Regions from separate parts of the Polaromonas sp. P4_F9 genome, predicted to be linked through region 2. Evidence: predicted binding sites of a transcription regulator. Region 2 holds the regulator's gene; each other region holds the start of a gene.

Region 1 (5,496 bases), on a different contig from region 2:
AGGCCGGTGAGCCCCGGGTCGCCGAAGGCTGCGACCACCACCGCGTCGAAACGCGCATGGTGCTCGGCGGCGAGCTGGGCCGCCGCGTAGGCGCCGATCAGCGCTTCGAAGCGCGTTTCGATATAGGCCACACCGAAGGGCGCGGTCAGCACCTCGATCTCGGTGCCTGCCGAAGCGCTGCGTTGCGCTTCGCTGCGGATCAGCTCCGACACGCTCTCCGAGATATTGGGGTTGATCAGCAGCAGCTTCATGCCGGCCTCCCGAGGTGGCGCGACGGCATCAGCGAGGGTGCGCCACAGGCCAGGAACTGGCCGCGACCGGCCCGGCCATGGAAGTCTTTTCCGTCCCACACCACCTCGCCGCGCGACAGCGTGAGCCCGGGCCAGGCTTTCAGGGTCCTGCCTTCGTAGGGTGTGTGATCCACCGCGTGGTGCAGCTGCGTGTTGCGCAGCACGAACTCGCGTTCGTCCCAGATCACCAGGTCGGCATCGGCGCCGATGGCGATCGTGCCTTTGCGGGGGTGCAGGCCATAGGCCTTGGCCGGGTTGGTAGCGGTCAGCTCAACGAATTTTTCGAGTGTGATGCGCCCGCCGAGCACGCCTTCGGAGTAGAGCAGCGCCATGCGCGTCTCTATACCGGCCAGGCCGTTCGGGATGTGGCGGAAGCTGACTTCCTCGCCGCCGGGCTTGCGGCCCTCGGTGCCCTCGTAGTTGAACGGCGCATGGTCGGACGAGAACAGGGTGAACAGGCCGTCATTGAGGCCATTCCAGATCACCTCCTGGTTGGCCTTGTCGCGCGGCGGCGGGCTGCAGACACAGCGCGCGCCACGGTAGCTGTCGTCAATCCCCAGGTCCTCGGCGGTCAGGAACAGGTACTGCGGGCAGGTTTCGGCAAACACCTTGAGGCCCTGGGCACGCGCCCAGCGGATCTGCTCAACCGCTTCACGGCCCGACACATGCACGATCAAAATCGGCACGTCCACCAGCTCCGACAGCGCGATCGCCCGGTGCGTCGCTTCCCGCTCGACGAGCATGGGCCGCGCATGGGCATGAAAGCGCGGTGCGGTACGCCCGGCGGCCTCGAGCCGCTTCGTCAGCCATTCGATGCAGTCGGCATTTTCGGCATGCACCATGGCCATGGCGCCATGCTGGCGCGCCACGTCCAGCACGTCGAGGATCTGGCCATCGTCCAGCTTCAGGTCGTCGTAGGTCATGTAGATCTTGAACGAGGTGTAGCCCTCGGCGATCAGCGCCGGCAGCTCCACGTTCAGGACTTGCGGTGTCGGGTCGCTGACGATCAGGTGGAAGGCGTAGTCGACATGCGCGCGGCCGTCGGCGCGCTGGTGGTAGTCATCCACCGCGGCACGCAGGGATTGGCCTTTTTCCTGCGCCGCGAACGGAATCACGGTGGTGGTCCCGCCACAGGCCGCGGCACGCGTGCCGGTGTCAAAGTTGTCGGCCATGCGAAGGGGCGGCGCCATCGGCTGGTCGAGGTGGCAATGCGCGTCCACACCGCCGGGGGTGACTACGCGGCCAGCCGCATCGATCTCCTTCTCGCCGCGGTCCAGGCCGGTTCCCAGTTGGGCTATCCGCCCGCCAAGCACCCCGATGTCGGCATGGAAGGTGTCACTGGCCGTCGCAACGCGCGCGTTTCGAATCACCAGGTCAAGCGGTGCGTGGCTCATACACCCGCCCCGCGCGCACCAAGCCGGTGAATAAGTGTCGTCTTTAGTGCAAACATTATTGTTGACATGTTTTGCATTAGTTTGTTTTGGTGCATTGTCATTTTCAGATCAAGAATAGTGTCGTCATTGCAAATTCCGGGCCCAGCCCATTCGGAGCTTTTCGGCACATGTGCGTAATATCGACGATAATTAAATTGCAGACAGTAGTGTTAACACTAATGTCAACAGTTTTGCGATAAAGTTCACAATCACCAGCAAGGAGGCTTCCATGCCCTATCCTTGCCACAACCTCTTTCAGGAGCCAGCCCATGACCCAGCCCGTTCGCCTCGGCGTATTGACCCCCTCGTCCAATACCGCCCTGGAGCCTCTGACCAGTGCCATAGCGGTAGAAATTCCAGGTGTTAGCGCACACTTCTCACGCTTCAGGGTGACCGAAATCTCGCTGGACGCGCAGGCGCTGGGGCAGTTTGACGACAGCAAAATCCTGGCGGCGGCCGAGCTGCTGGCCGACGCGAAGGTCGATGTGATTGGCTGGAGCGGCACGTCTTCGGGCTGGCTGGGCTTCGAGGCCGACCACCGCCTGTGTGAGCGCATCCGCGAGCGCACCGGCATTCCGGCCACCACGGCCGTATTGGCGCTCAATGAATTGTTGGCGCTGCAGGGTGTGCGCAAGCTGGCGCTGGTGACGCCCTACACCGCGGATGTGCAGCAGCGCATCATGGCCAATTACCGCGCGCTCGGCATCGAGGTGGTGGCGGAACGCCACTTGGGGATCCGCGTCAACCATGACTTCGCCGGTGTCGAGCCGTCGACGCTGCTGGCGTTGATGCGCGAGGTGGCGGCCGATGGCCCGCAGGCCATCACCACCTTCTGCACCAACCTGCGCGCCGCGCCGATGGCGCAGCAGGTAGAAGAAGAGCTGGGCATCCCGCTGCTGGACACCGTGAGCACCACCGTGTGGGGCATGCTGCGCGCTGCCGGCATGCCATCAGCCAACATCACCGGCTGGGGGAGGCTTTTCCAATGCTCGTGAGACCCTCGAGTGAGGATGAGGATGCACTCGATAGAATGCAGTCACCCTCCTCCACCAATCAGACCGACATGACCAGCACGCGCCAGTCCACGAGCCGCCTCGACCGGGAAAACACGATCGATGCGATCTATGAAAGGATCTATGTCGCCATTCTGGAACACCGCCTGCACCCCGGCACCAAGCTGGGCGAGGAGAGGTTGGCCGACATCTTCGGCACCAGCCGGGCGCGCATCCGCGAGGTGCTGGCCCGTCTGGCGCACGAGCAGATCGTGGAGCTCTACCCCCAGCGCGGGGCTTACCTGGCCAAGCCCTCCATCGAGCAGGCGCGCGACGTGTTCGAGGCCCGCCGGCTGATCGAGCCGGCCGTGCTCAAGCGCCTGATCGACACCCTCACCCCCGAGAAAGTCGCCCGCCTGCGGCAGCACCAGGAGCTGGAACTGGATGCGCGCCGGCGCGAAGACAAGCGCGCCGTGATCAGGTTGTCCGGCGAATTCCATACCCTGACGGCGGAGCTGGCAGGCAACTCGGCGCTGGCCCGCAGCATGCGCGAGCTATGCATGTTGACCTGCCTCATCATCTTCCTGTACGACGCACCCACGGCCAGCAGTTGCCGTGCCGACGAGCACACGGTGATCGTCGACGCGATCGCCAAGCGCGACCGGGTACGCGCCGAAAAGCTCATGCTGGATCACCTGCACCACATCGAGCACAGCCTCAAGCTCGACAGCACCGCCGGGGAGGCGGATCTCGAGGCGATTTTCGGCAGCTGAACCAGCACTCCCCAACGCCCACGCCGCCCCGCGGCGCTCCATCCCACCCGCTCGGCAAGGGTCGGCCCTGCTGCGACCTCTGCCTTCAAGCACATTCGCATTCTTTTGAGCGGCCGGGCGCAGCTTCATCCACAAACCTTGTTCTGCTATTTTTGTATTATGCATACAAAAGTTCAGACTACTTAAGCCGACAAGCCTCTTCCTTTATGGGATTAAGGCTCGTACAGTCTCCATAAATTGTATGCAAATTTATTGAAGGAGAACCTGAATGAACCTGAATTTCCATCCCGCCGGTCGCCATTTCCTGCAGATCCCCGGCCCCAGCCCCGTGCCGGATCGCCTGCTGCGCGCCATGAGCTACCCCACCATCGACCACCGCGGCCCCGAATTCGGCGCCCTCGGTCGGAAGGTGCTCTCCGGCATCAAGGACATTTTCAAGACGCGCCACCCCGTGGTCATCTACCCCGCCTCCGGCACCGGCGCGTGGGAGGCTGCACTGGTCAACACGCTGAGCCCTGGCGATTCCGTTCTGATGTTCGAGACCGGCCACTTCGCCAGCCTCTGGAACAAGATGGCGCTGCGGCTCGGCCTGAAGCCGGAGTTCATCGGCCTGCCGGGCACCGAGGGCTGGCGAAACGGCGTGCAGGCCGACATGATCGAGCAACGGCTTCGCAACGACACGCAGCATCAAATCAAGGCTGTTTGCGTGGTCCACAACGAGACCTCCACCGGCGTCACCTCCAACATCGCGGCCGTGCGTCGCGCCATTGATGCGGCGAAGCATCCCGCCCTGCTGCTGGTCGACACCATTTCTGGCCTGGCCTCAGCCGACTACCGCCATGACGAATGGGGTGTCGATGTCACCATCAGCGGCTCGCAAAAGGGTCTGATGCTGCCGCCCGGCATCAGCTTTAACGCCCTGTCGCCCAAAGCCCTTGCCGCCAGCCGCGATGCCCTGCTGCCCAAGTCCTTCTGGGCCTGGGACGAGATTGTTGAAATGAACCAGACGGGCTACTGGCCCTACACGCCGAATACCAACCTGCTGTATGCCCTGAGCGAGGCGCTGGACATGATTTCGGCCGAGGGACTGCCCCAGGTTTTTGCCCGGCACGAACGCCTGGGCAAGGCCTGCCGCAATGCCGTAGAGGCCTGGGGGCTGGAAATCCAGTGCGCCGATCCGGCGGTCTACTCCCCGGTGCTGACGGGCGTGATGATGCCCGAGGGCGTGGATGCCGACCGGGTACGGCAAATCGTTTACCAGCACTTCAACATGTCGCTGGGCGCGGGGCTCGGCAAGGTCAAGGGCCGGATGTTCCGCATCGGCCATCTCGGCGAGTGCAATGACCTCACCCTGCTGGCCGCGCTCGCGGGCTGTGAGATGGGCCTGAAACTCGCAGGCGTGCGCCTGCGCGAGAGCGGCACCTCGGCGGCCATGGAATATCTGGCGGCCACGGCGCAGCCCACAGCGACACTGGGCTAGGAAGCCGCGACCCGATCGGAAAGCAGCCTGATCGATGAAGACTCACCCGGCATGCACGGGTAGATTTTTCGCCTGCCTTCATCGATCGGGCTCGGTTTTTTGCGTTTGCAGGGCGGGCACTGACTCACGGCTTCATGCTTGTGGTTCCAATACAAAACCCTTAAGCTTTGACAGACCGATCAACTCCTGGGAGCGACACATGAGCAGCCATGTCTACAAGCAGCTTGAACTCACCGGTTCCTCCGCCACCAGCATCGAAGATGCCGTGAGCACCGCCATTGCCAAGGCACATGAGACGGTGCGAAACATCCAGTGGTTCACCGTCACCGAAACGCGTGGCCATGTGGTCGACGGCAAGGTGGCGCACTGGCAGGTTTCAATGAAGATCGGCTTCACGCTGGAATAGTCGCCAGGACAGAGACATTGCGGCGTGCCGGCAAGGGGCGCCATCGATGAAGGCTGTAGCGGCCTCGACTTGATCTCGCCAGACTCGGCAGGCCCCTGCCGAAGCATCGTGCTGAAGACTGA
Region 2 (5,496 bases):
GCCGGCCGGCTTGTTTTTTTCACTGAATAAGTAAGTGGCCGCTTTGCAAAATACCCCCACACAGACCCACAGACCAGGAAACCAGGAGAAAAATTGATGCAACGACGTGAGTTTTCGCTTTCAGCCGCTACCGTGGCAGCCGCCGCCACTTGGGGAGGCGTTGCGCTGCCCACAGCCGCGCAGGCTCAGGCCCGCGCCTTCAAGGAGGGAACGGATTATTTGACGCTGGGCAAACCCGCTCCCACCGACGTGCCTGCCGGCCAGGTCGAAGTGGTGGAATTCTTCTGGTACAGCTGCCCGCATTGCAACGCCTTTGAGCCGCAACTCGAGGCCTGGATCCAGAAAGCGCCCAAAGACGTGACCGTCAGGCGCGTGCCGGTAGCCTTTCGTCCCGATTTTGAGCCGCAGCAGCGTCTTTTTTATGTGCTGGAAGCCATGGACAAGCTCAATGAGCTGCACAAAAAGGTGTTCAATGCGATCCATATCGAGCGTCAGGCGCTGAACACGGCGGATCAGGTGGCGGCCTGGGCGGAGAAGCAGGGCCTGAACAAGGCCAAGTTTGTCGAGCTGTACAACTCGTTTTCCGTCAGCACCAAGGCGCGCAAGGCCACCCAGTTGCAGGACACCTACGCGGTCGACGGCGTGCCGGCCCTGGGCGTCGGCGGGCGTTACTACACGTCTGGCCAGCTGGCCCAGAACATGGACAGGGCCCTGCAGGTCACCGATTACCTGATCGCGCAATCGCGCAAGGCCAAATAAGCGCGCGGCAAGTCGGCAAGTCACACGCCGGCGCCCGGCGTTGGCCCGAAAACCCGCCCACCCGTGGCGGGTTTTTTTATGGGCCCAATTTGGCCCTGGCCGCCATTCCCGGAGCTGGCATGGCTACAATCACTCAAAACAAGCAGCAAGATTCGTGCCTTTATGAAACACCCCATTTTTCCCTTGATCGTGCTGGCCGCACTGGCGGCCGGGGCCGTGTTTCCCGCCGCGGCCGAGCGGGCTGACCGCGACAAGCCGATGAATGCGGAGGCCGATGCCCTGCGTTACGACGACCTGAAACAAACCAGCGTGTTCACCGGCAATGTGGTGATCACCAAGGGCACCACCATTGTCCGGGGCGAACGGGTGGATGTCAGCCAGGATCCCCAGGGCTACCAGCAGGCCCTGGCCGTGGCGGCGCCGGGCAAGCTGGCCTTTTACCGGAAAAAGCGCGATGGCGTGGACGAGTACATCGAAGGGGAAGGCGAGCGGATCGAATACGACAGCCGTGCCGACACCGTCAAATTCATCAAGCAGGCCGTGGTGCGGCGCTACAACGGCGCGACCCTGGTCGATGAAACGACCGGCTCCCTGATTGTTTATGACAACAACACCGATGTGTTCACTGTGGATGGGGGCGCGCAAAACCGCACGGCCACCAATCCCACGGGGCGGATTCGCGCCATGCTGTCGCCGCGCGGCGCCGCATCGGCACCGCAGCCGCCGGCCGGACCCGCGCTCCGTTTGCGTCCCGGCACCACGCTGGGGCCATGACGGAAAGCCGAAAAATGGACAGAACGGACAATCAACCCGCGGATGCGGTGACTGACACATCGTCGGTCAATACCCCGGCAGCCAATACTCCGGCGGCCAGCACCGCACCGCCGAGCCGTCTGGTGGCCCAGGGGCTGCAGAAATCCTATGGCAGCCGCAAGGTGGTGCAGGATGTCTCGCTGTCCGTGCAAAAAGGCGAGGTGGTGGGCCTGCTGGGCCCCAATGGCGCGGGAAAAACCACGTCGTTTTACATGATCGTGGGGTTGGTGCGTGCCGATGCGGGCGAGATCTCCATCGACGGCCAGTCGGTCGAGCACATGCCGATTCACCTGCGCGCGCGCCTCGGGCTGAGCTACCTGCCGCAGGAAGCGTCGATTTTTCGCAAGCTCACCGTGGAAGAGAATGTGCGCGCCGTGCTGGAGTTGCAGCTGGACGCCAGCGGCAAGCCGCTGGGCCGCGCAGACCTTGAAAAGCGGCTCGAAGCGCTGCTGCAGGATTTGCGGGTCGATCATTTGCGCGACTCGCCGGCGCCGGCGCTGTCGGGCGGTGAGCGCCGCCGCGTCGAGATTGCGCGCGCCCTGGCGACGCAGCCGCGGTTCATCCTGCTCGACGAGCCTTTTGCCGGTATTGATCCGATCGCCGTGATCGAAATCCAGCGCATCATCGGTTTCCTGAAGTCGCGCGGCATTGGCGTGCTGATCACCGACCACAATGTCCGCGAAACGCTGGGCATTTGCGACCATGCCTACATCATCAGTGACGGCCATGTGCTGGCGACCGGCACCCCTTCCGAGATTGTGAACAATGCCGATGTACGCCGCGTTTACCTCGGTGAACACTTCAGAATGTGATGGCTCCCCCCCGTTGTCGCTCACTGCGTGTAGCTCCCTCCCCCCTGCAGGGGGCGGCGCCTGCGCCCCGGCAAAGCCGGTTGCACGGCCCCCGCTTGGTTAATACATCCCAATTCGTTTTGTCGTGCGCTTAGGGATGCCATGAAACAAGGCCTTTCCCTCAGGGTCTCGCAGCATCTGGCGCTCACGCCGCAACTGCAGCAGTCGATCCGCCTGTTGCAGCTGTCCACCCTTGAGCTGAGCCAGGAAGTCGAGCAGATGCTCGATGAAAATCCGTTCCTGGAAGTGTCGGAAGAAGCCGCGCCGCGCGAGGAGTTTGGCCTGGAGAATGCCGATACGCCGGTCAGCCAGGACAGCCGGGAGTTTGAGTTTGCTGGTGATTCAGTAGCAGGAAGCCCTGATGAACCAAGGGTTGCAAGCCAAAACGATGTAGATACAGGGCCCGAGATCAGCTCCGAGGCCAAGCTGGAAGAAAGCTGGGAGGGCGACGGCACGGTGGAGTCGGCGCCGGACGACAGCGAATGGGGCGGCGACGCGCCTGCCCGCAAGAACAATGTGGATGACAGCGAGGCCGAGGCTTCCGACCTGGCCCGCAGCCATGAGTCGCTGCAGGACCATTTGCACCGTCAGTCGCTCGGCCTGCGCCTGTCGGAGGAAGACCAGGCGGCGCTGCATTTCCTGATCGAGTCGCTCAATGACGACGGCTACCTCGAAGACAGTCTCGCGTCACTGGCCGCCGGCCTGGCGGGCGACGACCTTGAGCAGGCGGAAGAGCTGGAGCAGCACTTTGCCATGGCCCTGAAGCTGCTGCAGCACATGGAGCCCGCCGGCGTCGGTGCCCGCAACCTGGCCGAGTGTCTCGGCCTGCAACTGCTCGACTGCAAGGACTGCGACGAGACCCGCGCAGCGATCGCCATGTGCAAGCAGCCCATGGAGCTGCTGGCCAAGCGGGATATGAAGCGCCTGTCCTACCTGTGCGGATTTCCGGAGAGCGTGATCCGGGGCGCCATCGCCGTGATCGGCCGGCTGGACCCCAAGCCCGGGCGGCGGTTTGTCAACGTCGAGCGCAACCTCATCGTGCCCGACGTGATCGTCGTCAAGTCGGGCCGCGGCTTCAAGGTCTCCCTCAACAGCGAGGTCATGCCCCGCCTGCGCGTGCACGACATCTATGCCAATGCGCTGAAGCAGCACAAGGGCCAGAATGGGCAGGCCCTGCAGCAGCGCTTGCAGGAGGCACGCTGGTTCATCAAGAACATCCAGCAGCGCTTTGACACCATCCTGCGCGTGAGCAGTGCGATTGTGGAGCGACAAAAGAATTTCTTCACACACGGCGAGCTGGCCATGCGTCCGCTGGTGCTGCGCGAAATTGCCGACGAACTGGGCCTGCACGAGTCCACCATCTCGCGCGTCACCACGGCCAAGTACATGAGCACGCCGTTCGGCACCTTCGAGCTCAAGTACTTTTTCGGCTCCGCGCTGGGCACCGAGACCGGCGGCAACGCCTCCAGCACGGCGGTGCGCGCCCTCATCAAGCAGTTTGTCTCGTCCGAGAGCCTGAAAAAGCCGCTCAGCGACAACCAGATTTCCGAAATGCTCAAGGAGCAGGGCATTGAATGCGCGCGCCGCACCGTGGCCAAGTACCGCGAGGCTTTGCGCATCGCGCCTGCCAACCTGCGCAAATCGCTTTGAAAGAGCCCCTTGAGGCCCTACTTATGAACCAACTTCAACTCTTTTTACCCTGCGCCGCCGGCGTCGAGGCCTTGCTGGCCAGCGAGGTCAAACGCATCACCGGCATCGAGGGCAAGGCCTGGCGCGCCGGTGTGCAGTTGCAGGGCTCCTGGCGCGATGCCCTGCAGCTCAACCTGCACAGCCGCCTGGCCCAGCGTGTGCTGATCGAGCTGCAGCACAACCAGTACCGCAGCGAGCAGGACCTCTACAACGCGGCAGCCAGCGTCGCATGGGAGATCTGGTTCACGCCCAAGCAGACCTTCAAGGTCGAGATCACCGCGCAGCACAGCCCGCTGACCAGCCTGAACTTTGCAGCGCTCAAGGTCAAGGACGCCATTGCCGACCGCTTCCGTGCCAAGTACGAGGTGCGCCCCGATGTGGACACGCGCTGGCCCGACGTGCGCGTGTATGTGCACCTGACGACCGACACGGCGACCATCTACATCGACACCTCGGGCGAGCCGCTCTTCAAGCGCGGCTGGCGCGAAGACAAGGGAGACGCTCCCCTGAAGGAAACACTGGCCGCCGCCATGATTGCCGCCAGCGGCTGGGACCAGCAGTGCAAAGAGGGTGTGCCACTGTACGACCCGTGCTGCGGCTCCGGCACCATCGTGATTGAGGCGGCGCAGATTGCCTGCAATATCGCGCCCGGCATCAACCGCCGCTTTGCCTTTCAGAAGTATTTGCCCTTCCAGGCCCATGTGTGGGAGGGGCTGCTCGACCAGGCCGAGGCCGCCATCACGGAGCCGACGGCACCGGTGTTTGGCAGCGATGTGTCGTTCCGCATGGTGGATTTTGCCGAGCGCAATGCCGAGCGCGCGGGCGTGGCCAACGCCGTGCAGCTGCGCGGCGGTGATGCGCTGCAGCGCATGCCGCCCGCGCCGTCCGGCGTGATGCTGGTGAACCCCCCCTATGGCGAGCGCATTGACGTGGCCGGCGTGGCCGGCATCACCGGCGTGCAGGGACGCGACCAGCGGCGCCAGCAGGGCCATGGCGTCAGCGGCTCCTGGGACGGCACCCAGGCCATCGACGAGTTTGGCCAGCCGCTGCCGCGTGATGCATCCGAAGCCGGCCAGGCCGACGCTCCGCGCGACCGCTCGGCCAACCCGGGGCGCGAGCAGGCACAGACGGAAACCGGCGAAGAAGCCTCCGACTTCTTTCCCCGGCTGGCCACGCACTGGAAGAAGAACTACGCCGGCTGGACGGCTCATGTGCTCACGCCCGACCTGAAGCTGCCCGGCAAGATGCGCCTGAAGGAGTCGCGCCGCGTGCCCATGTGGAACGGCCCGATCGAATGCCGGCTGTTCCGCTTTGATATGGTGGCCGGCTCGGCGCGCGGCAAGCCCGCACCTGCATCTACATCCACTCCTGGTCTGGCTCCCTC
Region 3 (5,496 bases), on a different contig from region 2:
TCAGACCCGCCTGATCACCGCCGCAGAAATGGTGGACGGCGACTGGAACTGGCGCGTCAGCCTGGCCGACATCCGCAGCAGCGGCCCCTTTTCGGTGTTTTCCGGTATAGACCGCCAGGCACTGCTGGCTGAGGGTGAACAGCTCACGCTGCGTGGCAATGATACGGCGTTGCAGTTTCGGAGGGTTGGGGATGGCCATGGCTTTGAGGGTGAGCGCGAGTTGTCTGCCGAGCTGGCCGCAGGCCCGGTGCGTCTGTTCAATGTGATGACGCGACGCGGCCAGGCGACGGCCGGGGTCAGCGTCCATCAGGGCAACACCGAGCTGTCGCTGGCCGACGGCGGGACCCTCGTCCTGCTGGTGACCTCGGGTGAGTTCAGCCTGTCGTTTCGCGGCGCGCGGCCCCCTTCGAACATCGAGCTGCAGGTGGGGCAGGGCGAGGGCATGCACCTCAGCGGCCACGCGGGCATGTTGCACGTGAAAGCGCTCAGCCTGGATGCTTGCCTTCTGGTGGCGCAGCTCAGTTTTCTCTGCGCCACGGCGTAGCGCCTGCGCTCTCTAAAACAATTAAAGCCCACCCTGATGAACGCAGAAGAAATCCTGGCCCGGTTCGGCCCCCGTGAAGCGATGGACTATGACGTGGTAGTGGTCGGCGGGGGCCCTGCGGGGCTGGCCACCGCGATACGGCTCAAACAGCTGGCAGCCGGCAAAGGCACGGAGCTGTCGGTGGTCGTGCTTGAAAAGGGATCGGAACCCGGCGCCCACATCCTGTCCGGTGCCGTCATGGATCCCTGCGCCATCACCGAACTCATCCCGGACTGGAAAGCCCGGGGCGCCCCGCTCAGCCAGCCCGTCACCCAGGATGAAGTCCTCTTCCTCAGCGAGACAAGTGCCGTTAAAACGCCGGCCTTCTTGGTGCCCGACTGTTTTCACAACGCCGGCAACTACGTCATCAGCCTGGGCAATGTGGTGCGCTGGCTGGCGCAGCAGGCCGAGAACATCGGCGTGGAAATTTTCCCGGGCTTCGCGGCCGCCGAAGTGCTGTACAACGAGGACGGCTCGGTGAAGGGGGTCGCCACCGGCAACCTCGGGATTGGCAAGGATGGCGAACCGACAGACAACTTCCAGCTGGGAATGGAGTTGCATGGCAAGTACACCGTGTTTGCCGAAGGCGCGCGCGGCCACCTGGGCCGCCAGCTGATCAGCCGCTTCAAGCTGGACGAAGGCAAGGACCCGCAGGCCTATGCGCTGGGCGTGAAGGAGCTGTGGGAGATTGATCCGGCCAAACACAAACCCGGCCTGGTCATCCACACCGCCGGCTGGCCCATGGACAGCAAGACCTATGGCGGCGGCTTCATGTACCACCTGGAGGACAACAAGGTCACGCTGGGCCTGGTCACCGGCCTCGATTACACCAACCCCTACCTCAGCCCCTTTGAAGAAATGCAGCGCTGGAAAACCCACCCCAGCATCAAAAAATACCTGGAAGGCGGCAAGCGCATCAGCTATGGCGCGCGCGCCATCACGGCCGGGGGCGCATTGAGCCTGCCCAAAACGGTGTTCCCCGGCGGCGCGCTGGTGGGCTGTGAAGCGGGTTACCTCAATGCCGCGCGCATCAAAGGCAGCCACGCGGCGATCAAGAGCGGCATGCTGGCCGCGGAGGCCGCCTATGCTGCCGTGACATCGGGCCGCCAGCACGACGAGCTGGGCGCCTACCCCGAAGCCTATGCGAGCAGCTGGCTGGCGCAGGAGCTGGGYCAGTCGCGCAACTTCAAGGCGTGGTTCAAGAAGGGCTTGTACATGGGCTCCTTCATGACGGGYATCGAGCAGTGGCTGCTGCCCAGGCTGGGCATCAAGAGCCCGCCCTGGACGATTCACCGCACCCAGCCCGATTACGCCATGCTCAAACCGGCTGCAGAGTGCCAGCCCATCGTCTACCCCAAACCCGACAACAAGATCACCTTTGACCGCCTGACATCGGTCTTTGTGTCCAACACCAACCACGAAGAGCACCAGCCGGCGCACCTGACGCTCAAGGATGCGAGCGTGCCGGTCAGCATTAACCTGGCCCAATACGCCGGCCCCGAAAGCCGCTATTGCCCGGCCGGTGTGTACGAGTTCGTGAAGAACACCGACAACACGGACCGCCTGCAGATCAACGCGCAAAACTGCGTGCACTGCAAGACCTGCGACATCAAGGACCCGACGCAGAACATTGTCTGGGTTACGCCCGAAGGTGGCGGCGGGCCGAACTATGCGGGCATGTGAAGCGTGATCGATAAAGGAGGCCCGCTTGATGGCTTCCTTTTCATTCCGGGTTGCGCGGATAAATGATGATGGAAAGGAACTTGATCGGGCATTGCGTCAGGTTCTCCGGCCCGTGCGGCACGTCGCCCTGAAAACTCAGCGAGTCGCCCGGCTTCAGCACATAGGTCTGCTGGCCGCAGCGGTACTCGATCACACCTTCGAGCATGTACAGGAATTCCGTGCCTGGATGCTGGAAGGTCGGGTAGCGCTGGCTGTCGTCGTCGATGGTGATGAGAAAGGGCTCGAAGAGTTTGACGGGCCCTTGGTCGTATGCCAGGAGGTGGTAAGTGTGCCCGTCTTTGGTGCCCCGACGCACCACTTCCATGCCTGCACCACTTTTGACGTGCTGCGCGGTCGCAGCAGTCGCGTCGTACTTGCTGAACAACATGGACATGGACACGCCAAGCGCGCGCGCAATGCGAGCCAGTGTGTCCATGCCGGCCATGGTGCTGCCGGTCTCGATCTTCGAGAGCATTCCCCTGCTAAGGCCGGCCTGTTCAGCGATCTGAGCAATGGTCAGACCGTCGCGCAGGCGCAGTTGGCGGATGGCCGCGCCGACGGATTCTTCGAGGGAAGGAGGCTGGATGTCAACGGGAGTGGTCATGGTGGGCAGTGCTTTTGAGCAAGTTTAATGCACCAAAAAAATAGTTCACAGTAGGCATAAATGTTGCATCATGGGAATTATTGCGATAAGCTTCAAACCATGGAGCAAGTCGTTCCCTGTAGTGCATTGCACTATTTGTTAAGACCCCAAGGAGCTTGTTCCATGAAGTCAGATCCCACCTCCAGTCTGGTCGCGCCGGCCGGCTCGCTGGTTCCCTCGCCACGCTTGGACACGGTTGAAGCGGCGCAGGCCTATTTGCTTGAGCAGGGCATCAGCTACGTGCTGGCCCAGTTCGTTGACATCCACGGCGTGGCCAAGGCCAAGTCGGTGCCGGTGTCGCATTTGCCGTCGGTCATGAAAGAGGGCGCGGGCTTTGCCGGCTTCGCCATCTCGGGTGTGGGTATTCAGCCGCACGGCCCCGACTTCATGGCCAAGGGTGACCTGTCGACGCTGTCGCTGGTGCCCTGGCAGCCGGGCCTGGCGCGCATGGTCTGTGAAGGCCATGTCGAGAACGAGCCCTGGCAGTTCGACAGCCGTGTCGTTCTGCGTGGTCAGATCGAACGACTGACGGCCCGCGGCTACACGCTCTTCACCGGCCTGGAGCCTGAGTTCTCGCTGCTGCGCCGCGACGACAAGGGTGCGCTCGCACCGTGCGATCCCAGCGACACGCTGGCCAAGCCCTGCTATGACTACAAAGGCTTGTCACGCACGCGTGTCTTCCTGGAGCGCCTGTCGAACGACTTGCGTGCTGTGGGCATGGATGTCTACCAGATCGACCACGAAGATGCCAACGGCCAGTTCGAGCTGAACTACACGTTTACCGACTGCCTGACCTCGGCCGACCATTTCGTCTTTTTCAAAATGGCGGCGTCGGAGATCGCTAACGACATGGGCCTGCTGTGCTCCTTCATGCCCAAGCCGTTTGCCAACCGTCCCGGCAACGGCATGCACATGCACATGTCCATCGGCGACGGCAAGAGCAACCTGTTTTGCGATAAGAGCGATGCACGCGGCCTCGAACTCTCCGAGCTGGCTTATCACTTTCTCGGCGGCCTGCTGGCGCATGCACCGGCGCTCACCGCGCTGTGCGCGCCCACCGTCAACTCCTATAAGCGCCTGGTGGTTGGTCGCTCGCTCACCGGCGCGACCTGGGCACCCGCCTACATCACCTACGGCGACAACAACCGCTCCAGCATGATCCGCATCCCCAAGGGCCGGCTGGAGCTGCGCCTGCCGGACGGCGCGGCCAATCCCTACCTGGCCACCGCGGCCGTCATCGCCGCGGGCCTCGATGGCGTGGACCGCAAGCTGGACCCGGGCGTGCCGCGCAACACCAACCTCTACGAGTGGAGCGAAAGCGAACTCAGCGAGGCGGGCATCGGCCTGCTGCCGCAGAACCTCGGCCTGGCACTCGACGCCCTGGAAGCCGACACGCTGGTCTGCGATGCGCTGGGCCCGGTTGCTCAGGAATTCCTCAAGCTCAAGCGGATGGAGTGGCTGGAGTATCAGCGTCACGTCTCCGATTGGGAAATCAAGCAATATCTCGAATTCTTTTGAAAGGGAAACGCCATGTGCGGAATAGTCGGACTTTTGGTAAAAACGCCGGCGCTGCGTGAGCAGCTCGGTGAACTCATGGTGCCCATGATGATCGGCATGACCGAGCGCGGCCCGGACTCGGCTGGCCTGGCCGTCTTCACGCCGTCGCTGGCCGATGGCCGTCGCAAGGTCAGCGTGTTCTCCGGCCTGGTCAAGGGCGGTGCTACATACGACTGGCAGGCCCTCGTCGCCGCACTGAACGGCGCGCTCGGCTTGAACGCCACGGTCGAGGCCAAGGGCAACCACGGCATCATCGCCTTCGACGGTTCGCCCGACACGGTCAAGGCCTGGCTGCACGGCTACCAGCCGCTGCTTCAGGTGTTCTCCGCCGGCCAAAGCATCGACCTCTACAAGGACATCGGCACGCCCGCCGAAGTCGCGGCGCGCTACCGCTTTGCGGACTTCAAGGGCAGCCACCTTGTCGGCCACACCCGCATGGCGACCGAGTCCGCTGTAACGGCCGACCGCGCCCATCCGTTCACCGCCGGTGAAGACTTCTGCCTGGTGCACAACGGCTCGCTGTCCAACCCCAATGGCATCCGCCGCATGCTGGCGCCTTACGGCATCCAGTTCGACACCGACAACGACACCGAAGCGGCGACCCGCTTTCTGGAGTGGCGCCTGCGCGAGGGCGACAGCCTGAACGACGCGCTGCAAAAGGGCTTCGAAGTGCTCGACGGCTTCTACACCTTCCTGATGGGCACGCCCAACGAGCTCGCGCTGATCCGCGACCCCTTCGCCTGTAAGCCGGCGGTGGTGGCCGAGACCGATGACTACGTGGCCATCGCCTCCGAGTTCCGCTCGCTGGCCCACCTGCCTGGCGTCAAGCACGCCCATGTCTTTGAACCCGCCCCTGAGGAGATGTACTTATGGAAAGCATGAAATTCGACCTCGCAGCCACGCCGCTGCGCGAGGTGAACCAGTTCCTGCACAAGGAGGCCACGCCCGGCCTCTCGGTGCAGATTGACAACCCCAACGGCGCCCACGCGAT
Region 4 (5,496 bases), on a different contig from region 2:
CGACCAGCAGCGGCAGGTCGCCGTGGCTGAAGGCGAAATCCACCAGTCCGTTGGCAAACGACTCGTTCAGGGCCGGGCCGGCGCCGACAAAGTATTTCCATTCGATCTTGATGCCATCGGCGGCAAACTCCTGTTCGATATCGCCACGAAAAACGGCGTTGGCAGAGTAACCGCTCGAAGGCAAGGGGCGGCCGCCGCTGCCGGCGTTGGAAAAACCAATGCGGATGGTGGCTGGTTTGCCAGCCGCGCGGGCCTGGCTGCTCAGGCCGGTCAAGGCGGATGCGCCAAGCCCTGCAATGAGGGCTGAATTGAATGAACGACGTTTCATGTGGGTGTGCTCCAGAATCGATTGGGGTTAGAAAGTAGCGTTGAGCAGCGCCTGGATGGCATTGACCGAAGCCGGCCGAGCCGCCGTCGGCGCGGCGCCGCCGAGCTGGTTGCGGATGTGCAGGTAGTTGATCTGGAACTTGGTGGTTTCAGCAAAAAACACATTCAGACCCAGCGTGGTGATGAACTGCTTGTCATTGACAACGGAGCCGCTGCGGTTGGGATCCCAGTCGTCAAAGCGGATAAAGGTCTGGAAGGACTTCGGCCAGTAGTCGTCAAACTTGCCCTGCTGCCTGGAACTGGCGAGGAACTGCTCGCCCCAGGTGTAGCCGAAGTTGATGTACTGACCCATGCCGCGCTGGTAGCTGTCGGGATTGGCAGCAGTGGCCGCCAGCAGTTCCTGTTTGCCATAAGCACGCTCGTAGGCCACCGAGTAGGGCAGATGGGTCCAGTTGATGTCCATGCCGTAACGGTCGTTATGACCTTTTTTGCTGGCTACCGTGGTGGCCGTTGTGCTGGCCGCGCCGAGCGAGTTGTAGCCGCGGTAATAGGAGCCGCCAATTTGCAGTTGGCGCAGCCAGCTGCTGTAGTCAACCGGCAAGGTGTAAACCAGGCGGCCGACGGTGTCGATGTAGTTGTTGTTGTCGGCCTTGTTGGCACCGTTGCCATTGAACAGGCCCAGCGAGTAGGCCAGCAAAGGCGCACGGTAGTTGTTGGTGAAGTCGACATAGGGCTTGTAGTCACCAGAAATGACCAGACCTGTCTGGCGCGAGTTCAAACCCAGGCCGGACACAAAGCCCGCGTTGCCAATGACGGACTTGACTTCAGGGTCCAGCGCCTGCGCATCCTGTCCGAAGGGCACGGTTTGCTGGCCCAGGGTGATCGTGCCGAGCGGATCTTCCGCGTTGCCCGAGGCCGGCTGGAAGCTATAGCGCAGGTAGGCATCGGTCAAATTGACGCTGGTCGTTGAACTGCTGGCCGTGTTCTGGCTGCTCAGGGCCAGGCGGTAGGTGAGATTACGGCCTTCGTCATAGTCGCGGTAGAGGTTGCCGGCAAAGTTCAGGCTGAACGCCGAAGCGTTGAAACCCCTGTTGCGCGGGTCAGTCGGACCAAAGCCGCTGGAGGTGCTCGACGGCGGCGCCTCTGGATTCTGGATGTCGTAGCGTACGGTGACGGAGCCACCTATCTTGGTGTTGCGCACCACACTCGGAATGTTGCGCTCCTGCAGGCGAGACTGGTCGTACTTGTAGTTTTCCAGATCCGTGCGCAGGCCCTGGATATCGGCCTTGCTGGCCAGGGTTCTGGCCTCAATGGCCTCCTGGCTTTCCTCTGCGGTGGCAACACTGGCGGCGCCCGGCGCAGGCGCGGCAAAGCCGCGTTGCTGGATCAGCCCGCGCAGCTCATCGAGTTGCTTGCGAAGATCCTCAACAGTGCCTTTCAAGGACTGGATTTCGTTGGCTGGCTGCGCTTGCACCGCACCACTCGACACAGCGAGCAGCACGGCAGTGGCCAGTGCTGTTGTTTTAAAAGATGGCACCTGAATAACCCTTGTTTACTGGTTTGAAAAATGATTTACCGGCAAGGTTCAGCATTATCTGTGCCATGTTTTTTATGTATTTTTTAGTTATTTATGTTGATTTCTTAACTGAACTGTTGAAGTTTGAACAGATGACCTGTTGATATCTGCGCAGGCCACACTCAAGGTTCTTTACATTGTTTTGGCTGAATATATTACTTAGTAAGAATATAAAAAAATATCCAATAAAAACAATATGTTGTGTTCCAAAATTGTTTTTCATATGAGGCTTTATATGGCTGGCACGATGGTTGCGTCTTGGTGATCTGGTTTTACTATTTTTCATCTGCTTGTGTGTTTGTCGGAGCTGTGGATGGGCAGTGGTAATTAAAAAAAATGCATGGCCTTATATTAAAAATGGAGTAAGTAAATGCCTAACTCGATTCATGTTTTGGGGGGTAAACGGTAATGAAGAACAAGGCGGTATATCTATCAGTCATGCTCGGCGTTCTGGCCGGGTCTGCAGTGTTGGCGCAGACCCCGGCGGTCGTGGATGCGGCCACTGCGCCAAAAGCGGCGCCCAAGGGCTGGTCGGCCTATGAGCCGGTGCAGGCGCCGCAGGCGCCCGAGGTCAGGCAAAAGGCCTGGGTGCGTACACCCATCGACGCTTTTGTGCTGTCCCAGCTCGAAGCCAAGGGCCTCAAGCCCTCAAAGGAGTCTGACCGTGCCACTTTCATCCGGCGCGCCACGCTGGACGCCTGGGGATTGCTGCCCACGCCTGATGAGGTCAAGGCCTTCGTGGCCGACAAGTCGCCCACTGCCTACGAAAAGCTCGCTGATCGCCTGCTGGCCTCGCCGCACTACGGTGAGCGGCAGGCGCGGCGCTGGCTCGATCTGGCGCGCTACGCTGACAGCACCGGTTTTCAGAACGACAACACCCGCCCGAACAACTGGCGCTATCGCGACTATGTGATTGGCGCCTTCAACCAGGACAAGCCATTCAGCCGCTTCGTTCAGGAGCAGATCGCCGGCGATGAGCTGTGGCCCGAAAGCCAGGATGCCAAGATCGCCACTGGTTTTCTGGCGAACTACCCCGACAACTACAACTCGCGCGACCTGGTGCAGCGCAAGTACCAGATCGAGACCGACATGACCGATCTGGTGGGCGAAGCCTTCCTGGCCAGCACCATCGGTTGCGCCCGCTGCCACAACCACAAGGCTGACAAGGTCAGCCAGAAGGAATACTTCCAGCTGCAGGCCTTCCTGGCCAACACCGCCTTCAACGAGAAGGCACCGCTGGCCAAGGGCAGCGAGACGGTGTTCGATCAGGAATATGACAAGCTCCAGGCGGCTTACCAGGATGCCACCAAGGACATCCGTGCCAAACAGAAAGCACTTCTCGACACGGTGCGCGAGGCAGCCCGCAAGTACTACAACGAGCGTTACCTGACCGACAGCCGCGAGGCGATTTTCAAACCCGAGGGCGAGTGGACGCCGCTGGATCGCTGGGTCAACTGGCGCAAGCAGGCCGTGTCTTCCGACAACGAAATCAAGTCCTATCTGGAAGACAGCGCCACCAGGCCAGCCGTGGCGTATTACAACGCCGACAACCTGCCAAACTGGAAGGAATACCAGAAGCTGGAGGCCGAACTCAAGAAGTTTGACAAGCTCAAGCCCGCCAAGGGCTCGCGCAACTTCACGACCGCGTTCGAGTTGACCAGCAAGGATGTGCCGCCTACCCATGTGCGCTTCGGCGGCATCCACGAGCGCCCGCTCGAAGCCGTTCAGCCGGCCATTCCCGCGCTGTGGGGCGGCAAGGGCGAAGTGGCGGTCACGCCGACCGCGACTTCATCGGGCCGTCGCACCGCACTGGCCAACTGGCTGAGCAGCGACAGCAACCCGCTGACGGCGCGTGTCTATGCGAATCGCGTCTGGGCCCAGTATTTCGACAAGGGCATCATCTCCACGGTGCAGGATTTCGGCCGTGCCGGCACCAAGCCGACCAACCCCGTGCTGCTCGACTACCTGGCCAGCAACTTCGTCAAGAACGGCTGGAGCGTCAAGAAGCTGCACCGCGAAATTCTGCTGTCCAGCGTTTACCGCCAGTCGTCCGACGAGCGTCCTGACGCGGTCAAGGCCGATCCGGAAAACAAGCTGCTGGCCTTCTACCCGCGCAAACGCCTGGAGGCTGAGGTGATCCGTGACTCGCTGCTGTATGCCTCGGGCCTGCTGGTGGACAAGGTGGGTGGCCCGTCGGTGTTCCCGCCGGTGCTCAAGGTCGGCACGGTAGGCAACCGCGAAGACAACCAGGGTAACCGCGCCTGGGCCGTCTCCGATAACAAGGAAGACTGGTTCCGCCGCAGCCTCTACAACTTCACGCGCCGCAGCTTCAGCTACCCGATCACGCAGAACTTCGACCCGGCCAACCCGAATTCGCCGCACCACAAGCGCGATGTGACGACCACGCCGCTGCAGGCGCTGACGCTGTTCAACAGCGAGGTGGTGTTCGACTGGTCCCAGGCCCTGGCGGGCCGCGTGATCAACGAAGCAGGCGCCGACGAGACCGCGCAGCTCAACCGGCTCTACCAGATCCTGTATTCACGCGAGCCCAACCAGACGGAGCGCATCGCGCTCAAGTCTTTCCTGACCGAGCAGAAGATCGTGGTCCAGCAAAAGGCGGTCAACGGCAAGTTCGAGGTGGCCGTGCCCTCGGGCCTGAAGGACACAACGAAATTCGACCCGGTGAAGTCCGCAGCGTTTGTCGACCTGGTTCATACCGTCGCAAATTCCAACGAATTCGCCTACCGCTTCTGACCATTTCCCATTACTGCATTACTGACACAAGACAAGGAGATTCCCATGAGCCATGATTCCCGCCGCGACTTTCTTCGCAAATCCGGGGTGTACCTCGGTGGTGCCGCCGCCATGAGCGGTGTGATACCGGGTTTGGGCAGCTTTTCTGCCGCCCATGCCGCCGACCTGATCGATCCGCTGGCGCCCAAGGGGCCACATTTCCCGGCCAAGATCAAATCCGTGATCTGGCTGCACCAGGCCGGCGCGCCCAGCACGCTGGACCTGTATGACTACAAGCCCGACCTGATCAAGCTGGCTGGCCAGGAACCCCCGGCCTCCTTCCTCAAGGGCATCAAGACCAGCACCCAGGGTGGGGTTGGCAAGCTGTATGCGTCCAAACGCAGCTGGAAGCAGCATGGCGAGAGCGGCGCCTGGTTCTCCGACCTGCTGCCCAACCTGGCCGGACAAGCCGACAAGATGACCTTCATCAAGTCAAGCGTGACGGTGGGTGCCACGCACGACATTTCGGTTCTCAAGCTCTACACCGGCGACCTCAACCCAGGGCGCCCGTCCCTCGGTGCCTGGATCACTTATGCGCTGGGTTCGGCCAATCCGGAACTGCCGCCCTATGTGGTGCTGTACAACGATGACCGCGAGCCGCGCGCCGGCTCGGTCAACTGGAGTTCGGGCTTTTTGCCGGCGGTGTACCAAGGCACGGCCTTCCGTCCAGGCGACTCTCCGATCCTGTACCTGGACCGCCCCGAGTTGCGCACGGCCCAGCAGCAGCGCAAGTCGCTGGACTTGCTCAAGAAACTGAACCTTGTGGGCGCCGAGCGTTATCCGTCCGACAGCGAACTGCA

What was found. Region 2 encodes sigma-54, which starts transcription at its own class of promoters, with help from an activator protein. Its sites were predicted from a motif close to TGGCANGNAANCTGCTTT; they were not measured.
Region 1: a site for sigma-54 is predicted at 1,810-1,827, ahead of hydA (dihydropyrimidinase). Genes of this name have one in related genera too.
Region 3: a site for sigma-54 is predicted at 2,962-2,979, ahead of glnT (type III glutamate--ammonia ligase). Genes of this name have one in related genera too.
Region 4: a site for sigma-54 is predicted at 2,144-2,161, ahead of AC1DUB_RS07105 (DUF1549 and DUF1553 domain-containing protein). Genes of this name have one in related genera too.

What each region holds. Positions count from the first base shown of each region.
Region 1 covers NZ_JBFUJT010000011.1:88,174-93,669, forward strand. Annotated here, with positions in the region: gene AC1DUB_RS11745 (aspartate/glutamate racemase family protein) at 1-251, opposite strand, end outside; gene hydA (dihydropyrimidinase) at 248-1,684, opposite strand; gene AC1DUB_RS11755 (maleate cis-trans isomerase family protein) at 1,993-2,718, shown strand; gene AC1DUB_RS11760 (GntR family transcriptional regulator) at 2,787-3,488, shown strand; gene AC1DUB_RS11765 (pyridoxal-phosphate-dependent aminotransferase family protein) at 3,757-4,968, shown strand; gene AC1DUB_RS11770 (dodecin) at 5,168-5,374, shown strand.
Region 2 covers NZ_JBFUJT010000016.1:34,417-39,912, reverse strand. Annotated here, with positions in the region: gene AC1DUB_RS15335 (thiol:disulfide interchange protein DsbA/DsbL) at 97-759, shown strand; gene lptA (lipopolysaccharide transport periplasmic protein LptA) at 922-1,533, shown strand; gene lptB (LPS export ABC transporter ATP-binding protein) at 1,548-2,384, shown strand; gene AC1DUB_RS15320 (RNA polymerase factor sigma-54) at 2,526-4,073, shown strand; gene AC1DUB_RS15315 (THUMP domain-containing class I SAM-dependent RNA methyltransferase) at 4,097-5,496, shown strand, end outside.
Region 3 covers NZ_JBFUJT010000006.1:177,375-182,870, reverse strand. Annotated here, with positions in the region: gene AC1DUB_RS07870 (HutD/Ves family protein) at 1-544, shown strand, start outside; gene AC1DUB_RS07865 (electron transfer flavoprotein-ubiquinone oxidoreductase) at 581-2,266, shown strand; gene AC1DUB_RS07860 (helix-turn-helix domain-containing protein) at 2,307-2,909, opposite strand; gene glnT (type III glutamate--ammonia ligase) at 3,072-4,466, shown strand; gene AC1DUB_RS07850 (class II glutamine amidotransferase domain-containing protein) at 4,479-5,387, shown strand; gene AC1DUB_RS07845 (protein glxC) at 5,375-5,496, shown strand, end outside.
Region 4 covers NZ_JBFUJT010000006.1:30,685-36,180, forward strand. Annotated here, with positions in the region: gene AC1DUB_RS07095 (ABC transporter substrate-binding protein) at 1-328, opposite strand, end outside; gene AC1DUB_RS07100 (hypothetical protein) at 356-1,864, opposite strand; gene AC1DUB_RS07105 (DUF1549 and DUF1553 domain-containing protein) at 2,312-4,657, shown strand; gene AC1DUB_RS07110 (DUF1501 domain-containing protein) at 4,703-5,496, shown strand, end outside.